2 regions of the Holdemania massiliensis genome follow, and region 1 is predicted to be linked to the other one. Evidence: a T-box and tRNA genes for the amino acid it is inferred to sense, from the RefSeq annotation. Region 1 holds a T-box; the other holds one or more tRNA genes.

What was found. A T-box is a leader RNA that pairs with one kind of tRNA and senses whether it is charged. The one in region 1 lies ahead of ileS (isoleucine--tRNA ligase), so its partner is inferred to be a tRNA-Ile.
Region 2: it encodes a tRNA-Ile, which carries the amino acid that the T-box ahead of ileS (isoleucine--tRNA ligase) is inferred to sense. The anticodon was not compared.

The regions. Positions count from the first base shown of each region.
Region 1 is NZ_JAKNTK010000001.1:1,511,683-1,521,729, forward strand. It holds gene MCG46_RS06735 (V-type ATP synthase subunit A) at 1-365, shown strand, start outside; gene MCG46_RS06740 (V-type ATP synthase subunit B) at 379-1,791, shown strand; gene MCG46_RS06745 (V-type ATP synthase subunit D) at 1,796-2,422, shown strand; gene MCG46_RS06750 (metallophosphoesterase family protein) at 2,564-3,010, shown strand; gene MCG46_RS06755 (GNAT family N-acetyltransferase) at 3,133-3,609, opposite strand; gene sigG (RNA polymerase sporulation sigma factor SigG) at 3,763-4,536, shown strand; gene MCG46_RS06765 (PRC-barrel domain-containing protein) at 4,609-4,878, shown strand; gene MCG46_RS06770 (cell division protein SepF) at 5,033-5,440, shown strand; gene MCG46_RS06775 (RNA-binding protein) at 5,440-6,192, shown strand; gene MCG46_RS06780 (DivIVA domain-containing protein) at 6,207-6,680, shown strand; T-box leader at 6,668-6,889, shown strand; gene ileS (isoleucine--tRNA ligase) at 6,929-9,658, shown strand; gene MCG46_RS06790 (YqeG family HAD IIIA-type phosphatase) at 9,908-10,047, shown strand, end outside.
Region 2 is NZ_JAKNTK010000001.1:3,774,465-3,784,511, reverse strand. It holds gene MCG46_RS17535 (ORF6N domain-containing protein) at 266-553, shown strand; gene MCG46_RS17530 (MarR family winged helix-turn-helix transcriptional regulator) at 1,282-1,716, shown strand; gene MCG46_RS17525 (MATE family efflux transporter) at 1,713-3,050, shown strand; gene MCG46_RS17520 (MerR family transcriptional regulator) at 3,170-3,964, opposite strand; gene MCG46_RS17515 (MATE family efflux transporter) at 4,026-5,336, shown strand; gene MCG46_RS17510 (N-acetylmuramoyl-L-alanine amidase family protein) at 5,366-6,055, shown strand; tRNA gene MCG46_RS17505 (tRNA-Ile) at 6,188-6,264, shown strand; tRNA gene MCG46_RS17500 (tRNA-Ala) at 6,283-6,358, shown strand; gene MCG46_RS17495 (response regulator transcription factor) at 6,609-7,277, shown strand; gene MCG46_RS17490 (ATP-binding cassette domain-containing protein) at 7,358-8,278, shown strand; gene MCG46_RS17485 (ABC transporter permease subunit) at 8,272-9,078, shown strand; gene MCG46_RS17480 (sensor histidine kinase) at 9,090-10,004, shown strand.

The DNA.
Region 1 (10,047 bases):
TGCATGAAGAGAATCAGCTGATGGAGATCGTCAAGCTGATCGGCTCCGATGTGCTTCCGGAAGATCAGAAACTGACGATGGAGATCGCCAAGGTGATCCGTGTCGGCTATCTGCAGCAGAATGCCTATCATCCGGCCGATACGTACGTGCCGTTTGAAAAACAGTTTAAAATGCTGAAAATTATTTCGTATCTCAACGCGCAGGCCAAAAAACTGGTAGCGCGGCGGATTCCGGTCTCGCTGATCGCGCAGACGGGGATTATCGACAAGGTCGTCAAAATTAAATATGACGTGCCGAATGATCAGCTGGAGCTTTTAGATGGTTATTTTGAGATGATCGATCAGGCTCTGGCCCAGGTGGAATAGGAGGAGAAAACAGATGAGCGTTCAATTAATGGGTTTGAATGAAATCAACGGTTCTCTTGTTGCCCTGGACAATGTCGATGACATCAGCAATGAAGAAATGGTTGAAATTGAGCTGGCAGACGGCTCTGTCCGCAGCGGCCGCGTCGTGCAGATTGAGGGCCGGCGGGCCATCATTCAGGTTTTTGAAGGAACAACCGGCTTATCCAAGACCAATAACAAGACTCGGTTGTTAGGTCATCCGATGGAACTGGCCGTTTCCCAGGAAATTCTGGGCCGGATTTTCAACGGTGCCGGTGAACCGATCGACGGCTTAGGCGAAGTTTATGCTGAAAAACGGCTGGATATCAACGGTCAGCCGCTGAATCCGGTGGCCCGGAAATATCCGCGCAATTATATCAACACCGGAATTTCCGCAATCGACGGGTTAAACACGCTGATCCGCGGACAGAAGCTGCCGATTTTTTCCGGCTCCGGCATGCCGCATGACAAGCTGGCGGTTCAGATTGTCCGACAGGCTCAGCTGGCGGAGGGTGACGGCAAGAACTTCGGCATCGTGTTCGGAGCGATGGGCGTCAAAAATGACGTCGCCGATTATTTCAAGCGCAGCTTTGAGGAAACCGGTGTCATGGAAAAGGTTGTCATGTTTATCAACCTGTCCAATGATCCGATTATCGAACGGACGCTGACTCCGCGCTGTGCTTTAACGGCAGCGGAATATCTGGCGTTTGAAAAGAATATGCATATTCTGGTCATCCTGACGGACATGACTTCCTATTGCGAAGCCCTGCGTGAGGTTTCCAGTTCTAAGGGTGAGATTCCAGGCCGTAAGGGATATCCGGGTTATCTGTACTCCGATCTGGCTTCGCTGTACGAAAGAGCGGGCATTGTCGAGGGCGTTGAAGGCTCTGTAACGCAGATCCCGATCCTAACGATGCCTAACGATGACATCACGCATCCGATTCCGGATTTAACCGGATATATCACGGAAGGTCAGATCGTTCTGGATCGTTCGCTGCATCAAACCGGCATCTATCCGCCGATCGGTGTGCTGGCTTCGCTGTCGCGTCTGATGAAAGACGGAATCGGCGATGGCTTTACCCGCAAGGATCACGCGGATGTTTCCAACCAGCTGTTCGCCTGCTACGCGAAGGTGCAGGACGCGCGTTCGTTAGCTTCGGTTATCGGCGAGGATGAACTGTCAGATATGGATAAGAAGTATATGGCCTTCGGCCGATTGTTTGAAAAAATCTTCGTCGGCCAGGGCTTTGATTCCAAGCGTTCAATCAATGAAACGCTGAATCTGGGCTGGGCGTTGTTGTCTACGCTGCCGATGGAAGCGCTGGATCGGCTGGATCCGGAAGTCATTAAAGAAAACTATGATCCGAAACGCGCGGCACGGATGCTGAACCTCAACGGACAGGAGTAAGCGTATGGAAAACAAAGTGTTTCCGACCAAAGGCAACCTGATCGCGTCCAAGAAATCGCTGGCTCTGGCTCGGATGGGCTATGATCTGCTGGACCGCAAGCGCAATGTCCTGATTCGGGAAATGATGCAGCTTGTCGATAAGGTTAAGATGCTGCGTGATGAAATTACGCAGAGTTATGAGACTGCGTATTATCTTTTGCAGCAGGCTAACGTATCAACGGGAATTATTTCCGATATCGCCGCCAGCGTGCATGTGGAAACCGGGGTGCATGTCACCTACCGTTCCGTCATGGGCGTCGAGGTGCCTTCAGTCAGCATTGAACCTTCGGAAACGAAAATGGAGTACGGCTTTGAAGGCACGAACTCCCGGGTCGATGAAGCGTACCTGCAGTTTCACCGCGTCAAGGAACTGACGATCATTCTTGCTGAGGTGGACAACAGCGTGTATCGGCTGGCCAACGCCATCCGCAAGACGCAGAAACGGGCCAATGCATTAAAGAACATCAGTATCCCTAATCTGGAGGCGACTGTGAAATTCATCACCGAGTCGCTGGAAGAAAAAGACCGTGAGGAATTCTCGCGGCTGAAGGTCATCAAGGCCAACAAAAAGAAGGATACCGTCACGGAATAGAAAAGGTAAAAAAACGCAGAAATCTGCATCGGCAGCAGATGGAACTGCGGTTTTTTTCTAGTTCGCTCAAAAATCGTGTGGGTGAGAGAAACATTTTTCTGACTTTGGTGTAGAATAAAAGACAAAAGGCAGGTGTTTAACATGCGCGTAGGTTTGATTTCTGATACTCATAACGTATTGCGGCCAGAGGTGATCAACATTTTAAAAACATGTGATGAAATCTGGCATGCGGGGGATTTCTGCGAGCCTGAGATCTGGGAAGCCTTGAATGCGCTGAAACCACTGCGCAGTGTTCAAGGCAATAATGATGACGATCCGTTTTTTGAGCGGCTGCCCACGGTCGAGATCTTTGACTGTGAAGGACTGCATGTCGCGATGGCGCATATCCGTCAATCGCTGGACTGCGTTGCGGCTGACTTGAAAATTTATGGTCACTCGCATCGGGCGGAGGATCAGATCCAAGGCAGTACGCGTTGGCTGAATCCCGGCAGCTGCGGCCGGCGGCGGTTTCGCCTGGAACTGACGATGATGGTTCTGACGATTCAGGATCGCCAGATCCATGCGGAACTCATTGTGCTGCAGCCCTAGCAGTTCCTCAGAAAAACAAAAAAGGTATAATTTTAAACAAAAAAAAGCTGAACCTCAACCTTGATGTTCAGCTTTTTAGCTGAGTCTGAAACGAAAGTTAGTTTTTTCGCTGCGCAGAGAACTTAAAGGCCTGCCAGCTGATGGATCTTGTCTTCACTCAAGCGCCAGGTTGTCCATTCGGTTAAACCTTCGGCACCTAAGCTTTTGTAGAAATTGATTGAAGGCGTGTTCCAGTTCAAGCATACCCATTCCATCCGGCCGCAGTGCCGTTCGACAGCGATTTCAGCCAGCCGCTTAAAGAAAGCTTTGCCATAGCCTCGGCCGCGTTTTTCCTGCAGGACATATAAATCTTCCAGATATAGACCTTTGCGTCCGACAAAGGTTGAGAAGTTATGGAAATATAAGGCAAAGCCGACAACCTCTTCCCCCTCATAGCCCAAGAGAACTTCGGCCCGGTGCTCCACAAACAGCTGGTCATAGAGCGTAGCATCATCCCAGATCACGTCGTCGCTCATTTTTTCATATTCGGCAATCAACCGGATAAACCGGCCGATTGTAGCGCAGTCTTGAGGCTGCGCTTGTCTGATAGTCAATGTCATGGTTTCCCTCCTGAATCTGTTCTGTGATCTATTGTACAAAATTTTACACGGATTGACCATCCCTATTCTTCCAAAGAGTGCCAAAGGAATGCGGGAATATTCGATGTCGCCGCGGGAAGACTTCCATTACGCACATCAGGAGGGTCCGGGTCAATGGGTAAATATAAAGTAGATATCTGCGGTGTCAATACTTCGGCGCTGCCGGTTTTAAAGAGTCAGCAGATGACGGAGCTGTTCATCCAGCTGCAGAGTGGTGATCTGTCGGCGAAAGAGAAGCTGATCAACGGCAATTTGAAGCTTGTACTGTCCATCGTTCAGCGCTTTGCGCACCGCACGGAAAACATGGATGATCTGTTTCAGATCGGCTGTATTGGATTAATCAAGGCGATTGACAACTTTGATTTATCCCACGAGGTTCGCTTTTCAACCTATGCCGTCCCGATGATCATCGGCGAGATCAAACGCTATCTGCGGGATAATCAGATGATCCGGGTTTCCCGGCATTTAAAGGATCTGGCGTACAAGGTGCTGAAAGAAAAGGAAACCTTCATTCATACCTACCAACGCGAACCCTCCTTAGCCGAGCTGGCTGAGATCATGGGCGTCAGGGAAAAGGAGATTGCGGAAAGCCTGGAATCTTTGCAGAGCGTCGTCAGCATCTTTGAGCCGATCTATAATGATGACGGCGATACCTTATATCTGTTGGATCAGATCAAGGATGATCACGATGAAATTGGCAAGCTCTCCAGCCTGATCGCTCTGCGTGAAAGCATGAAGCATTTAAGTGATAAAGAAGCGCAGATCATCAATAAGCGTTATTACCAAGGCCAGACACAGACCGAAATCGCCTCTGAATTAGGCATCTCGCAGGCGCAGGTATCCCGCTTAGAAAAAAGCGCGCTGCAGTGTTTGAAAAAGAATTTCTGACAAAAGCTATAAAAATTCGATAGCGAAGCACAAAAATTCGACAGCGGCATACACTGGAATCAGGTGATAAAAATGAAATTCAGTGAACTGCAGGACAAACAGGTCGTCAATGTTCAGGACGGCACCCTGATCGGCCGCGTCGAGGATTTGGATGTGTCGCTGACCAACTACCAGGTTCAGTCATTTCTTGTCGGGAAAAATTCCAGCTGGCTCCGCTCTGTCTTCGCGTTTTTGTTTCCTCCGGCCCGCATCATCGTCGGACTGGATCAGGTGGTGAGCGTCGGCGAAGATGTGATTCTGATTCATCCGCGAAGCAAGAGCGGAAAAGCCAAAGAACAATAAACTGGAAAGAGCTGGAAAAGCAGCGGGCACTTTCATGACTTTCCGCAAACTTTGATGGAAAAAGGGCATTGAAATCCTTTCAATTCTGTGAACTCGGTATTCCCATGCGCAGATTTATGATATAATGAACAAGAATTAAAGGAAGGTGCAAACCATGGGAGTATTGGATAAAATGAAGAATTTCATCGCTCCAGTCGACGATGATTACGATGAGGAAGAACTGGAAGTAGAAGAAGACGAGATTGCCGCACCCGTCAAATATGAACAGCCGCAGACTAAAGGTGTAACCAAGATCGCTTCGGATACGAAAATGGTTTTATTTGAGCCGCGTTCATTTGACGAGGCTGAGGAAGTCGCAAAGCATTTAAAGGAAAGACGGGCTGCCGTTGTCAATCTGCATCGGCTGCAGCGGGAATATGCGCAGCGTACAATTGACTTTTTGACAGGCGTTGTCTTTGCTTTAGACGGAACGATTCAGAAAATCGGTCACAACGTCATTCTGTGCACGCCGAAATCCATCGCCGTCCACGGTGAGATCAGCCTGGACAGCGATGAGGAATAGTGCGGAACGCGCATTTTTCAAAGTCGGATGACGCCGCGCTGCAGGCCCGGCTGGAAGACTGGATGGATCAGTGCAGGACGCGCCGCAAGCCGGTGCGCTCCTGTTTTCTTTCGCCTGCCCAACAGGCTTTTCTGACCCCGTTTCTGCCTTGGGATCTGGCGTACAGATGGGACGGCGGCTGCTTGGGGACAGAGCGGAAAAAGTTGATTCTAGCGCCTGAGGAAGCGGACTTAAGCAGCGATATTGTCTGTCTGACCGCCCGGATTTCGGATAAATTTGTGCAGCTGAAACATCCGGATGTTCTGGGAGCTCTGATGAATCTGGATCTGGATCGTTCGCAGTTTGGCGATCTGTGGGTCGAGCCGGGGCGGATTGTGATTTATACCAGTGAAGACCTGGCGGATTATGTCTGCATGAACCTGACGCGGATTCATCGCCTGTCAATTCAGCTGCAGCGATCCTCAATGCGGTATGAGCCGGCCGTTGAAAAACAGACGCTGACGGTGATCGTGACCGCCTTGCGGTTAGACTGTGTGATCGGCGGGCTGTGCCGGATGTCGCGGGCTAAGGCGCAGGAGTTAATCCGGGCGCAGAAGGTTTCCGTGAATCATAAAATTCTTGATGAATGCGACTTTCTGTGTCATAATGAAGACACGATTTCCGTGTGCGGGTACGGGCGTTTTGTGCTGAAAGGCCAGCGCGGACAGACCCGCAGCGACCGGATCGTTGCCGAATTTGAAAAATACGTTTAGAGAGGGGGATTTCTTTGGAACCGGGAACACCGAAATTCCGACTGATGAAAAACGGATATGACCGCTTCGCCGTCGATAATGCGGTTGACCGGTACGTCCAGGAAATAGATTCTCTGAAAAAACAGCTGGATCTGACCAGCCGTCAGATTCAGTCGGCCAACGAACAGCTGGCGGTGATCCGTCAGCGTTATCAAACCCTGGTCAGTGAATTAACCGTGAAGGAAAAGGCGGCGGATGATATCGCCCGCCTGGCCCTCAAGGAAGCCAACACGATCATCGAAACCGCGCAGAACAACGCGGATGCGATTGTGAGTGAAGCGCTGACAACCGCCCGGATCATTCTCAACGACCTCTCACGGATCGCGTCGGAGGCGACGGAGATGAAAGGGGATATGCAGGAACAGCTGAGCTCGCTGATGGGCATGCTGGACCAGTTTGAAATTCCGCCGGTTCCGAAATCGGAATGGCTGAATCACGAAAAGCTTTGATGCAGGACGCGCCGTTTCCACACAAGCGGGAGTGCAGAGAGTCTGCGGGATGGTGAAACGCAGAACCCCGGCTGGAACTGGACATCACCTGTGAGCTGTCTTTTTGAATTCGAGTAGAAAAGACCGCGGCTCGGCGTTATGAGAAAAGCGCATCGCTGGTGCAAATCAGCGGTGAACGAAGGTGGTACCGCGCATCGTGCGTCCTTTTTGCAAGGGCGCTTTTTTATTGTTTTAGGAGGTAGAAGGATATGGATTACAAAAACACACTGCTGATGCCGAATACGAAGTTCGAGATGAGAGGCAAGCTGCCGACCAAGGAACCGGGCTATCAGAACCGCTGGAAAGAACAGGCAATCTATGAAAAAATGCTGGAAAAACGGGAAGGTTGCGAGCCTTTTGTGCTGCATGATGGGCCACCCTATGCCAACGGCGACATTCATTTAGGTCATGCGTTGAACAAGATTTTAAAGGATGTTATCGTTCGTTCCCATTACATGGCCGGCTATAAAGTACCGTTTATTCCAGGCTGGGATACGCACGGTCTGCCGATTGAAACCGCGATTACCAAGCTGGGTTATGATCGCAAGAAGATGGAACTGTCCGCCTTCCGCAAGCTGTGTTACGACTATGCTTTGGAGCAGGTAGAACGGCAGAAGGCTGGATTTTTATCCTTGGGCGTCGTTGGCGATTACGACCACCCCTACATCACGTTAAAGAAAGAATTTGAAGCGCATCAGATTCAGATTTTCGGTCAGATGGCCATGGATGGTCTGATCTATAAAGGCTTAAAGCCGGTCTATTGGTCACCGTCCAGCGAATCAGCGTTAGCCGAAGCAGAAATTGAATATAAGGATGTCAAGTCTCCGACGATCTTCGTCAAGTTTGCGGTCAAGGATGGCAAGGGGATCCTGGACAGCGATACCTCGTTTGTAATCTGGACGACAACGCCGTGGACGATTCCGGCCAATCTGGCAATCTGTTTGAACCCAGAGTTGACCTATGCGTTAGTCGACAGTGAAAAAGGCAAGCTGATCGTGCTGGAAGAATTGGTCGATATGCTCTGGGCGAAGTTTGGTTTGGAGAAAAAGGAAATCTTAAAGACGTTTAAGGGACGTGAGCTGGAAATGATCACCTGCCAGCACCCGCTGTATGACCGCGAATCCTTGATCATCCTGGGCGATCACGTTACCGCCGATGCCGGTACGGGATGCGTCCATACCGCTCCGGGTTTTGGTGCCGACGACTTCTTCGTCGGACAGAAATATGGACTACCGGCGTATTGCAATGTCGATGAACACGGCTGCATGATGGAGGATGCCGGAGATTGGCTGAAAGGTCAGTATGTCGACGATGCCAACAAGACCGTGGCTAACCGTCTGGACGAACTAGGCGCGTTATTGAAGCTGGAGTGGATCACGCACTCCTATCCGCATGACTGGCGGACGAAAAAGCCGATCATCTTCCGGGCGACAACCCAGTGGTTTGCCTCGATCGACAAGATCCGCACGGAACTTTTAAATCAGATTGACAACGTGGACTGGATTCCGAAGTGGGGCCAGCAGCGGATGCACAACATGATCGCTGACCGCGGTGACTGGTGTATTTCCCGCCAGCGTGCGTGGGGTGTGCCAATTCCAATTTTCTACAACGAAGATGGTTCACCGATCATGGAAAAAGCGGTCTTTGAGCATGTTGCCAACCTGTTCCGCGAATATGGAAGCAACATCTGGTTTGAGAAGGATGCGAAAGAACTGCTTCCGGAAGGTTATGCCAACCCGGCTTCCCCGCAGGGAGAATTTACAAAGGAAACGGACACGATGGACGTCTGGTTTGATTCCGGTTCCTCGCATACCGGAGCGATGATCGAACGCGGTCTGGGCTATCCGGCTGATCTGTATTTTGAAGGCAGCGATCAGTACCGCGGCTGGTTTAACTCGTCGCTGATCGTCGGCACCGCCGTACATGGACAGGCGCCGTACAAACAGGTGTTAAGCCATGGCTTTGTCATGGACGGCAAAGGCGTCAAGATGAGCAAGTCGCAGTGGAACGCCGTCGCTCCGGGGGAAATCACCAAGAAATATGGCGCGGATATCCTGCGGCTGTGGGCGGCCAGCGTTGACTATCAGGCGGACTGCAGCATGTCTGAAGAGATCCTGAAGCAGATCAGTGAAAACTACCGCAAGGTCAGAAACACATTCCGCTTCCTGTTAGCCAATATCAACAACGAGGAAGATTTTACCCGTGCGGATCTGGTTGCCGTCAATGAACTGCCGAAGCTGGATCAGTACATGCTGGCGCTGCTGAACGACGTCAATGAGAAGTGTCAGCTAGCTTATCAAGAATATCGGTTCTCAGATGTCACAACGCTGCTGACCAATCTGATGACCAATGAATTCTCCGCGTACTATCTCGACTTTACCAAGGATATTCTGTATATCGAGCAGAAGGATTCACCACGCCGCCGTCAGGTTCAGACGGTGCTGTACCATGCCGTCGATGTGTTAGTCCGGCTGTGGGCACCGATCTTAGTCCATACCGCGGAAGAGGTCAACGATTTCTTCCAGGGTGAAGCCGAAAGCATCCATCTGGGCAAGTTTGCCGAAATGTTTGCGGTGGAGGACGCCGAAGCCTTGAAGGCCAAGGTTGCGCGGCTGATGCTGATCCGCTCCGATATCTTCAAAGCACTGGAGGAAGCCCGTGCGGCTAAGGTCATCGGCAAGTCGCTGGAGGCTGAAGTGCTGGTCAATGTCAGTGACGAGGATCGGGCATTGATCGCCGAGCTGTGCGGGGATCAGTTCCATCAGTGGCTGATTGTTTCCAAAGTCAGCTTCTCGATTGATGAGCTGAAATCCTATGAAGTCTGCCAGGTTGAAATCGTACCGGCCGAAGGCACTGTCTGCCCGCGCTGCTGGAACCTTTCCGAACAGGCGGACGAAGAAGGACTGTGCCCGCGCTGCCGCAAGGTGCTGGGCAAATAAGCTGTTGATTATTTAGAACCGTTCAGATCCTGATGCAGAATTTCTGCACGGGATCTTTTTATCTTTTCAGAAAAACGAGCTAAATCGTTGCACGCTATTGGATCAATTTTGAAATCAGATCCATTCCTTGCTTTGCTAAGGGGGATAGGAAGGCTGTAAAAGTTAGACAAAAGACCATGATCGTTGACGTCTTTTTCGTTTCTTTGTAGGAAGGAATCTGATATAATCATTAAGATAAGGAGGAACCGTATGCTGCTGAAATACTTCACGCCTGCGCTCTATCTGAAAAGCTTTGAAGATCTGGATCTGAACTGGCTGATCAGCCGGAAGATCCGGCTTTTGATTTTAGATATCGACAACACGCTGGCTGCCCATGATGAACAGACAGC
Region 2 (10,047 bases), 2.3 Mb from region 1:
CTGTTTTTTTTCAGTATCTTTGTGTTTCGCTTTCATATGCCAATAATAGAATCAGAAAAGAACTTATCGCAAAGGAAGTTCAGAATAGATGCGTACATTAGAAAAAGTTTTGGAGTTGGAAACAGAGCTGATTGGTAAAAAGTGAATTTGGATACATACAGAATTGTTTGTGGGAGATGAAGGAAAAATCTATAGTAGAGTATGTGATTGCCGCCAGCAAGGGAGATCTCTTTCCTATTCGCAGTTTTAGCAGGTCTGACAATATATAATCGAGAGAGAACCTACTAAATATGTCAACGGACAGAGTATTCGGAACACGGAGTATCAAAACTTGAAATGCCAAACTGGCTTTGCAAGTTTTGATCAGGAAGAAAAGAATTATGGTGGCCGTAGGACACTTCCTTATGCATTTACAGAACAGGGAATTTCTATGCTGGCCAGTGTGTTGCATAGCGAAGTAGCAGTTAAGGTAAGCTTTGGAATTACGTTGATTGAGGATGTTGGTGTTGTGAGGAACATTCTTCTGAGATTAGAGCTGGAAATAGAGGGGTAAATTACATCGGAATTTGTGATTAAGAAATAGGATGACCCATATACAAAGAGCCGAAAAAAGCCCGGAATACACAAGGAAAACGGTGTTCTGGGAATTGCAACATGGCTTAAAGGCCGCTCGTCGTGCTCCGCGGTTCAGCAGCGTTAATTACAAGACCTATCAGTTATGCGGAAACCCCTTTGCGAAGGGGTTTTTCTTTGTTGGAATGAGCTGGTAAATCGTCCTTGTTGGGAACAGGTTGGCAACACAGCACTTTTTCAGCAGGTATAGCCTGGAGAGATTTAAGATAAAGGCCATTATAGGATTTTTTTAGATTTTCCGTGAGTATACAGGCGATAGGATAGTTCTAACAAGGCAGCAAATCTGCGCTGAGGTTGTCGTCACGTTCAACGTAACATTAGACAAGGAGCCTGTTACAGCCTGATGCTGCATAGCTCAAAAAACTCTTGTTTTATATCGCCAGCTATGTTGTTTCACAAAAGATGTTGGCGATCCTTAGTCATACGTACAATCTATACTTTTTCACGATATTCTCCTCAATTATAACGAAGATATCGAGGATTCATAACACATAAAGCATACACTTCTTTGGAAAACTTGACAGGGATCAACGGATTTGCTATACTTCTTTTCAATTGGTCTGAAATCAGACTAATTGAAAAACTGATCTTTAAATAGAGTCATGATTTATTCAGAGTTTGAAAAGGTCAAAGAGAGGGGGAATGAAAATGAATGAACATCAGACATTGATGATGGAGTATTATGAGCTCTGGGGGAGAATGGATGACGTTTATGACCACTGGGCAAAAGCACGGGGTATTTCATATACAGAGCTGTTGTTTCTTTATACTTTGTGGGAAACAGATCGGCCCATAACCCAACGAGATCTGTGTCAGAGATGGCATCTGCCAAAACAAACGGTCAATTCAATTCTGCACGCCCTGGCGAAGCGGGAGATCGTTGTTTTCAAAGAATCCCCACAAGATCATAGGCGTAAGGAAATCCTTCTTACAACGCAGGGAACGGCGCTGGCGCAAACCGTGATCCGTGAGCTGCAGACTCACGAGCTTGAGGTGATCCAAACGATCGGAATTTCATCAATGCGGGCGATGTTAAAGGAAACGAAACGCTTTCTTGATGCGTTTGAGGAGGTGAAACCTTGACCAAAACATTTTTTAAGTATGTGATCCCTTCCATGCTCGCTTTTGCCCTGTCAGGAATCTACGCGATTGTCGATGGTTTCTTTGTCGGCAACAGTGTGGGTGATCAAGGGCTGGCCACAATCAATCTTGTTTATCCGCTGGTCGCTCTGATTCAGGCTGCAGGGACAGGGATCGGGATGGCCGGCGCCATTCACTTCGCCATTGCGGAGGGCGGGAATCGAATGAATGAACGGAATCGTTATTTCTGGATTACCTGCGGTCTGTTAGTTTTAGTCAGCGTGGTTCTGACTTTGGTGTATCTGCCCTTAGGCGGAACGCTGCTGCATCTATTGGGAGCACAGGGAGCATTGGAAAGTTATGGCCGGGAATACATCACGGTCATTATAATGGGAATCTTGTTTCAGGTGTTGGGTGTCGGTTTAGTACCCGTAATCCGCAATATGGGAAAATCGATTCAGGCAATGGCTGCGATGATCGCCGGTTTTCTTACCAATATCCTGCTGGATTATGTTTTTGTCTGGGTGCTGCCGTATGGTTTGGCTGGCGCGGCCGCTGCGACAGTGTTGGGACAGGCGGTCACGATGATTTGGTGCCTGGCCGTGCTGTATCCGCTGCGGAAAACGCTAAAGGCACAATGGGATAAAGGCTGGGAATATCAGACTACTCGGATTCTGAAACTGACGCCTTCACCTTTAGGTCTGACCTTTGTCCCCAATGTGACATTGATTTTGATCAACTGGAGCGCGATTCGGGTCGGAGGCGACAATGCCGTCAGCACCTACGCGATCATCAGCTATGTCTGCTGCGTCATGCTGCTTCTGCTGCAGGGAATCAGTGACGGCACGCAGCCGCTGTTCAGCCAATATTATGGCGAACAGAACCCGTCCAAAGTTCGCCATGTGCGGAAGCTGGCCTTTCAGTTTGGTCTGGCGATTGCCTTGCTCAGCATGATTCTGCTGTACAGCCAACGCTATGCCTCAGCGGTTTTGTTTGGGGCTTCAGTCCAGACAATAGACGCCGTGGGCAGAAGTCTGCCGGTCTTTATTCTAGGGTTTGCCTTTGTTGCTGTTTCGCGGATTGCGATTTCCTATTTCTATGCGACAGAGAAGAACAAATATGCCTATCTTTTGATTTATGGTGAACCGATCATTCTGGCATGTCTGCTGCTGTTCCTGCCGGCTCAGTTCGGCATCGTCGGTACCTGGGCGGCGGTTCCGATCTCTCAGGTCGTGATTGCGGTATTCAGTCTTGGATTGTTAAGAAAGGCAGAACATCAGGAATCCATTCTGCTCTGCAGTCAAAATAATCCAAGTTCGGGCGCAATGCAGGATTAGCGCGCGGAATCCGATGCCATTAGATTCTGCGGGAGAAACCCAAACGAATAAAAACCTGGCTCTTCGGCAGCAACTTAGAAGCTTTGCCGCAAAAGGCCAGGTTTTTTTCTGCCTGTGAATTACTCAGCAACAACACGGACCTGAAGCTGCGTGACATATTCATCATAACGCTGGGTTTCATGAATGTCGATCAGTAAGAATTCCAGGAACTGACCGACGGCTTTTAGTTTTCGTTTCTGAATTGCCTCCTGCAGGATTCGCAGATGCTCGTCATGCGTATCGTAGCGGCCGCTGTAAGTCAGGGTGAGATATTGGCCTTCTTCCAATGTAAAATCATAGGACTCATCTTCCGTACAAATGAAGACCGATGTGCATCGGACTGTGCCGTCCGCCTGAGGTTCCAGAATGGATCCGGTATCGACATTGCCGAGAATCGACAGCTGTTCCTCTAACCGTCCAGATAATTTTGTCAACAGATAATCGATATCCTCGTCATGTTCAATCTTCTCTTTTAAAAGCAGACATCTCCGTTTAGGAAATGTTCGTAAACGCACCTGATTCATCGGCTCGCTGAGCGCTTCCTCAAGGCTCTGACGGCGATTTTGCAAGTCCTGTAGGTCTTTCTTCATCTCCTCGATGCGCTGCCTCAGAATGGCTTCCTTTTCGTCCAGCAGGTGACGGGTGGTAGCCACGGAGCGGGAATCAAGATAGGTTTTGATCTGCTGCGTGCTGAAACCCAGCTTTAATAAGTCTCGGATCACGTTAAGCCGCCAAATATCGCTGAGGGAGTACAGCCGGTAATTTCCTTCACTGCGCTGCGGCTGAATCAAACCCATCTTTTCATAATACCGCAGCGAATCTGCACCAATATGATACAGCTGACAGATCTGGTGAATCTTATACTGATTTTTCATTCGATCACCCCTTGACTCTAGTATTATACCAAGGTTTATACTGGTTCAGGAAGGAGGAATTATGAGCTTAAAACGTAAATTTATACGCTTTGTCCTGCCATCCATGGCGTCGATGCTGGTTTTTAACCTGTATACGATGGTGGACGGGATCTTTATTGCCAATTATGCAGGAGAAACAGCCTTGGCTGCCGTCAATCTGGCGATGCCTTTTATCAACTTTATGTTTGCTTTTTCACTGCTGCTGTCGATCGGCGCGTCGACGTTGATTTCGATCCATCGAGGCGCGGGGCGAGAGGAGCGGGCTAATCAGCTGTTTACGATGAATACCGTTGTCCTGTCCACGCTGGCGCTGCTGATTTCGGTAAGCTGTGTGATCTTGGCTCAGCCGCTGGCTTTGTTTCTGGGAGCCGGCAGCGATACGCTGCAGTATGTAACGGAATATCTGCGGATCATCGGGGGATTTGGCTTTTTCTTTATTGTTTCTTATTCGTTTGAAGTGCTGATCAAGGCCGACGGCTTCCCGCAGCTGTCCACTTTCGGTGTTCTGCTGGGGGCGTTTACCAACGTTGTGCTGGATGCTTTGTTTGTCTTCGGCTTCCATTGGGGACTAGCCGGAGCTGCCTGGGCAACGGGAATTTCCCAGCTGCTGACCTTTCTTGTTTTCTTCAGCCACTTTCTGTTTAGCCGGAAAACGCACTTTCATTTTACCCGGTTTTCGCTGGATCTGTCTCAATACAAGCGGATTGTGCCGATCGGGATTGCCGACTGCATTACCGAGCTATCCGCCGGCGTCATCGTCTTTGCGTTCAATCATCAGATTTTATCCATTATCGGAACATCCGGCGTTGTCAGCTATACGGTTATGACATATGTCTACAATCTGGTGCTGATGGCGTTTGTAGGCATTGCCCAGGGCTGTCAGCCGTTAGTCAGCTATGCGGTGGGACAGCGGGACTCCGCGACGATCAAACTGGTGTATCGGTACGGACTGATTGCCGCTGCACTCACTTCGGCGCTCTGTTTTGGCGGTTGCATGATCCTGACGCCGCAGATCGTCTCAGTCTTTATCAAGCCGCAGGAAGCGGCGCTGTTTGCCAATACGATCACCGCTTTCCGAATTTATGCAATTTGTTTTCTGATCATGGGCTATAATGTATTAACATCCGGATTCTTTGTTGCGCTGGCAAAGCCAAAAGCAGCCCTGACGTTATCGTTAGCACGGGGAATCGTTGTGATCTTAGTTTGTTTATTGATTTTGTCCTCAGCTCTAGGGGCAGTGGGTATCTGGCTGACTCCGACCGTAAGCGAAGGTCTGTGTCTGATTTTAAGCTTGATCCTGATGCGGACAACGCATCCCTTTGCAGCGGCATAGCTCCGCTGCTTTTTTCATACAATAAAACGATGAAACGGTTAAAACGAAAATGTTGGGCAACAGGCAGTTTGATTGTTCTGTTGATCGCCGCTCTGGTGATGCGGGCATTCAGCCGTGCGATTACGGTCATGTCGGATACACGCTTAAACGGAATGACAATAGTGATTGATGCGGGCCATGGGGGAAAGGATCCGGGAGCGCGGAGTCAGGCGATCGACGAAGATGAGATTAATTTAAAAACAGCGAAGAAACTGCAGCGATTGTTGGAAGGGGCGGGTGCCGAAGTGATTATGATCCGGGAAGAGGACGTTGATCTGGCACCTTCGGAGGCTAAGAATGTGAAGCGGGAAGATCTGAAGAAACGAGTAGAGATTATGAATCAGCCCCAAGTGACATTATTTATCAGCATTCACTGCAATATCTCGCTGGACAAACGTGTTCATGGAGCCGAAGTTTATTATCAGCAGGGAAATGAGAATTCCCATCAGCTGGCCGCGGCGGTATTGGAACGGCTGCGGCCGGTAACGGAGTCGAAATTCCAACCCAAAACCGGGAATATCTATATTCTGAAACAGACGACTACGTTGGGGATTTTGGCTGAGATTGGATTCTTGTCCAACGGTCAGGATTTAGCTGCACTGCAGAAAGATGAACACCTGGATGAAATTGCTTATGCAATCTTTCAGGGGATTGATGATTTTGTTAAGATTCTGGAATAACAGGGAAAAACAGGCCGACTGAGAGGGCAGGATCATCGGCGATGCAAAAAATCGAAAAAACTTTAAAAAGTTGTTGACACTTTATTTTCTCCGTGGTATATTTATTAAGCATTCGATGGGAAACAGTTAATTGGGCCTGTAGCTCAGGTGGTTAGAGCGCACCCCTGATAAGGGTGAGGTCGTTGGTTCAAGTCCATTCAGGCCCACCATCGAATTTAAATATACATGGGGTATTAGCTCAGCTGGGAGAGCGCCTGCTTTGCACGCAGGAGGTCAACGGTTCGATCCCGTTATGCTCCACCATGATATGTTACTATTAGGATATCGCGATTTATAAAAGTCTATGTAAGGCTTTGAGCGATATCCTTTTTTTCTCCATAGTTGAGATAAAGTTGAATCAAAGATATCCTTGAATTTGATGGACTGTTCTTGGCTAAAAGCTCAGGTTCATTGATAAATGTGACGTAAATGCGGGGATATACCAAATTTAATATCAAATTTCAAAGATGAGAAAAGCACTTTAATAAATTTTCAACATAAACGGGAGCTGAATATGAGCAGTGTATTAATCATAGAAGATGACAAAGAAATATGTCAAATATTAACTGATTTTTTGTGCAATTATAATTATGAAACTGAATGTTGTTTTTCTGGACTTAACGCATTGTCTGTTTTTAACCAGAAGTTCTTTGACTTAGTTATCTTAGATTTAATGCTTCCTTATGTCAGCGGGGAAGAAATACTGTGCGGAATAAGAAAGGTTTCCGATGTACCGATTTTAGTTGTATCCGCAAAAGATTTAGTACGCACGAAAGTAGAATTACTGCGGCTTGGCGCGGATGACTATATAACCAAGCCTTTCAACTTAGAAGAGCTGTTGGCACGGATCGAACGCTGTTTAATCCGAAATCAGAAAACATTTCCGGGAATCCGGATTATCTGTGGAGAATTGGCGTTAGATACGCAGTCAAAATCAGTTTTTATTCAAGAGAATCCCATTTCACTGACAGCTAAAGAATATCAAATTTTAGAATTGTTAATGAAATATCCCAATAAGGTTTTCTCTAAGCAAAATCTTTATGAAACTGTATGGAATGATGTTTTTGCACGAGATAATGATGTAATGAATACGCACATCAGTAATATTAGAAAAAAGCTGGGCAGCGAAGGGTGGCGTATAGAAACTGTATGGGGATTGGGGTATCGTTTCATCAAGAGCTGAACTTTAGGGAGTCTTTAGCTTTCTCTTAAGCTTTCCTTGACCTTTCTCTGCGATAATGAAGGACAGAAAGGGATGATAGGATGAATGAAATCATTTTTCAAACGAAAGACATTGTAAAAAGATATAAACATGTCAATGTACTGGATCGGATTAATATGACGGTGAAGCGCGGTGACATTTACGGATTGATCGGTGAGAATGGAGCGGGGAAAACAACCTTAATCCGCTTATTAACCGGACTGGCAAATCCTTCGACCGGAGAGTTATTTCTGTTTGGACACCAAGGAAAGTCCATTGCAGGACAGCGTTCCCGAATGGGATGTATTATAGAAGGTCCGTCTTTGTATTCCGAGATGACGGCGATTGAAAATTTAGAAGTTCAGCGATTGCAGCGGGGAATTCCTGGTAAAGAGAATCTTGACCACGTTCTCGCTTTAGTTCATTTAGATCATGTCGGAAAGAAAAAAGTAAAGAATTTTTCTTTAGGAATGCGGCAGCGGCTTGCGTTGGCCATTGCCTTGTTAGGAACCCCTGAATTTCTGGTTTTGGATGAACCGATTAATGGATTAGATCCGGTCGGTATTTTAGAACTTAGAAATTTATTAAAAAGTTTGAATAAAGAAATGGGAATAACGATCTTGATTTCAAGTCATATTTTGTCAGAGCTGAATCAACTGGCAACGAAGTATGGTATTTTGAGTCATGGAGAATTAATGCAGGAAATTGATGCGAAGGAATTAGAAAAACAATGTCAGAAGCATCTGTACCTGAAAGTGAGCGATGTGTCGAAAGTGGCTTCTTTATTAGAATTAGAGCTGCATACCCATAATTATAGAGTTTTGCCTGACAATTCCATCTGTTTATATGATTATCTTGATGCGCCTGAACAAATTTCCGCGATGCTGGGAAGAAATGATATCACCTTATATCAGTTAACGTGCAAAGGCGAAGATTTAGAGAGCTACTATATGAAAATCATAGCGGGAGAAAAATCATGTTAAATTATTTAAAAGCGGAATTGTACCGGCTGGTGCATTCAAAATCATGGATCGGTTTTATTTTAGGTAGTGCGTTTATTTTGTTTTTATCCATGATTTTTGGTGAAATGACGATCATGGGATCAGGTGAAGGGATGCTTTTGGATATTGGCTTCCAAGCTAAAAGTTATTTATCTGCCGCAGAACCTACTTTTGAAACTGTTGCTCAGTCGTGTCTTGGATATACTGCTTTTTTCTGGCTAGTCAATGTTCTGTTTACGGCTACTTTTTTTAACAAAGAATATGAAGTGGGAACGATAAAATTGTCTGTTGCTTATGGAATTGACCGCCGGATTATTTATTTTTCAAAAGCGATGATCATCCTCGTTGTTTCGATATTTATGTATTTTGCATTCATCCTGGGCTTTTTCATCTTAGAAACAATGCAGTCAGGATATTTGATGAGTCTGGCAGAATTCATGCAGCTTCTACAATGGACTGTGATTAACGGCTTGGTTTTGTTGGCGATGAACTGCCTTGTCATCTTCTTATGCGGTTTAATCTCGAATATCAGCGTTGTAACAGGTGTCAGCTGTATTTATATATTCAGCGGCGCATGCGTTTATCTGATGTCTTGGGCAAGCATGGAAACTCTATTTCCGCTATTGAGAACTTATGTGTACGCAAACCCGATGTTTTACTGGATGAATATTTGCTCATCTAACATTACAAGAATTATAGATTATTTGCCTTGGTATTTATTAAGCAGCACATTACTGCTTATAATCGGTTGTATTCTTGTCAATCGGAAAGAAATTAAATAGAGGAAAAATCAATGTTCTGGATATTTATTTTAACACTTCTTTTTTTGATGATTTTTATTTTCAAGTTAGTTTGCTGGAAAAAACAGATTCGTAAAATAAATATTCAGCTGCAGGAAATTCTGAATGAGAAAACGCAAAAGTTTATAACGCTAACGTTGATGGATAAAGATCTGGAAAAGATGACAGTCATGATTAATGAGCTTGCTGAAAGTGAAAGAATAAGTATGGGGCAGGCACAGATAAAAGAGGAAAAACAGAAAGAGAATATAACATGTTTAACGCATGACTTGCGGACTCCATTAACTTCTATTAGAGGTTATTTAGAATTGATGCAAAATGCTTCGGATGAAAAGCGAGCGCAGTATATGGAAGCTTTGGTTGGAAAAGCGATACGTTTAGAACAGTTAATCAACGATTTTTATCAAATTTCATTGTTGGATGATAATGAAATTTCTTATAAAAAGGAAATGATTGAACTCAATAAACTGGTGACTGAGGTTATATTGGATAATCATTCTCTGTTTGAAAACAGAAAAATTATTCCGGAAATTCAGTTGGCAGAGGAAGACATTTTCTTGGATTCCGATAAAACGGCGCTGACGCGTATTTTTCAAAATCTTATTATTAATGCGATTCGCTCAACAACCGGGAAACTAAGTATCCGTTTAATTACAAATGATCGTGAATTGAAAGTCAGTATTCAAAATTCGATAAAGGAAGACTTTTGCCTGGATTCGACAAAAATATTTGATCGGTTTTATTCAGGAGATATTTCCAGAGGGAATGGTAATTCAGGCCAGGGATTATATATTGTTAAGAAATTATTGGCACAATTAGGCTGCGAAGAACCGCGTGTCAACATAACAAAAGAATCATTTGAAATTATCGTTAATCTATCAAGCATTCGAACGCCAAATAATAGTTGAGTTCATCTCGGGAACCAATTCATTAATTTCAAAGAAAAATAAA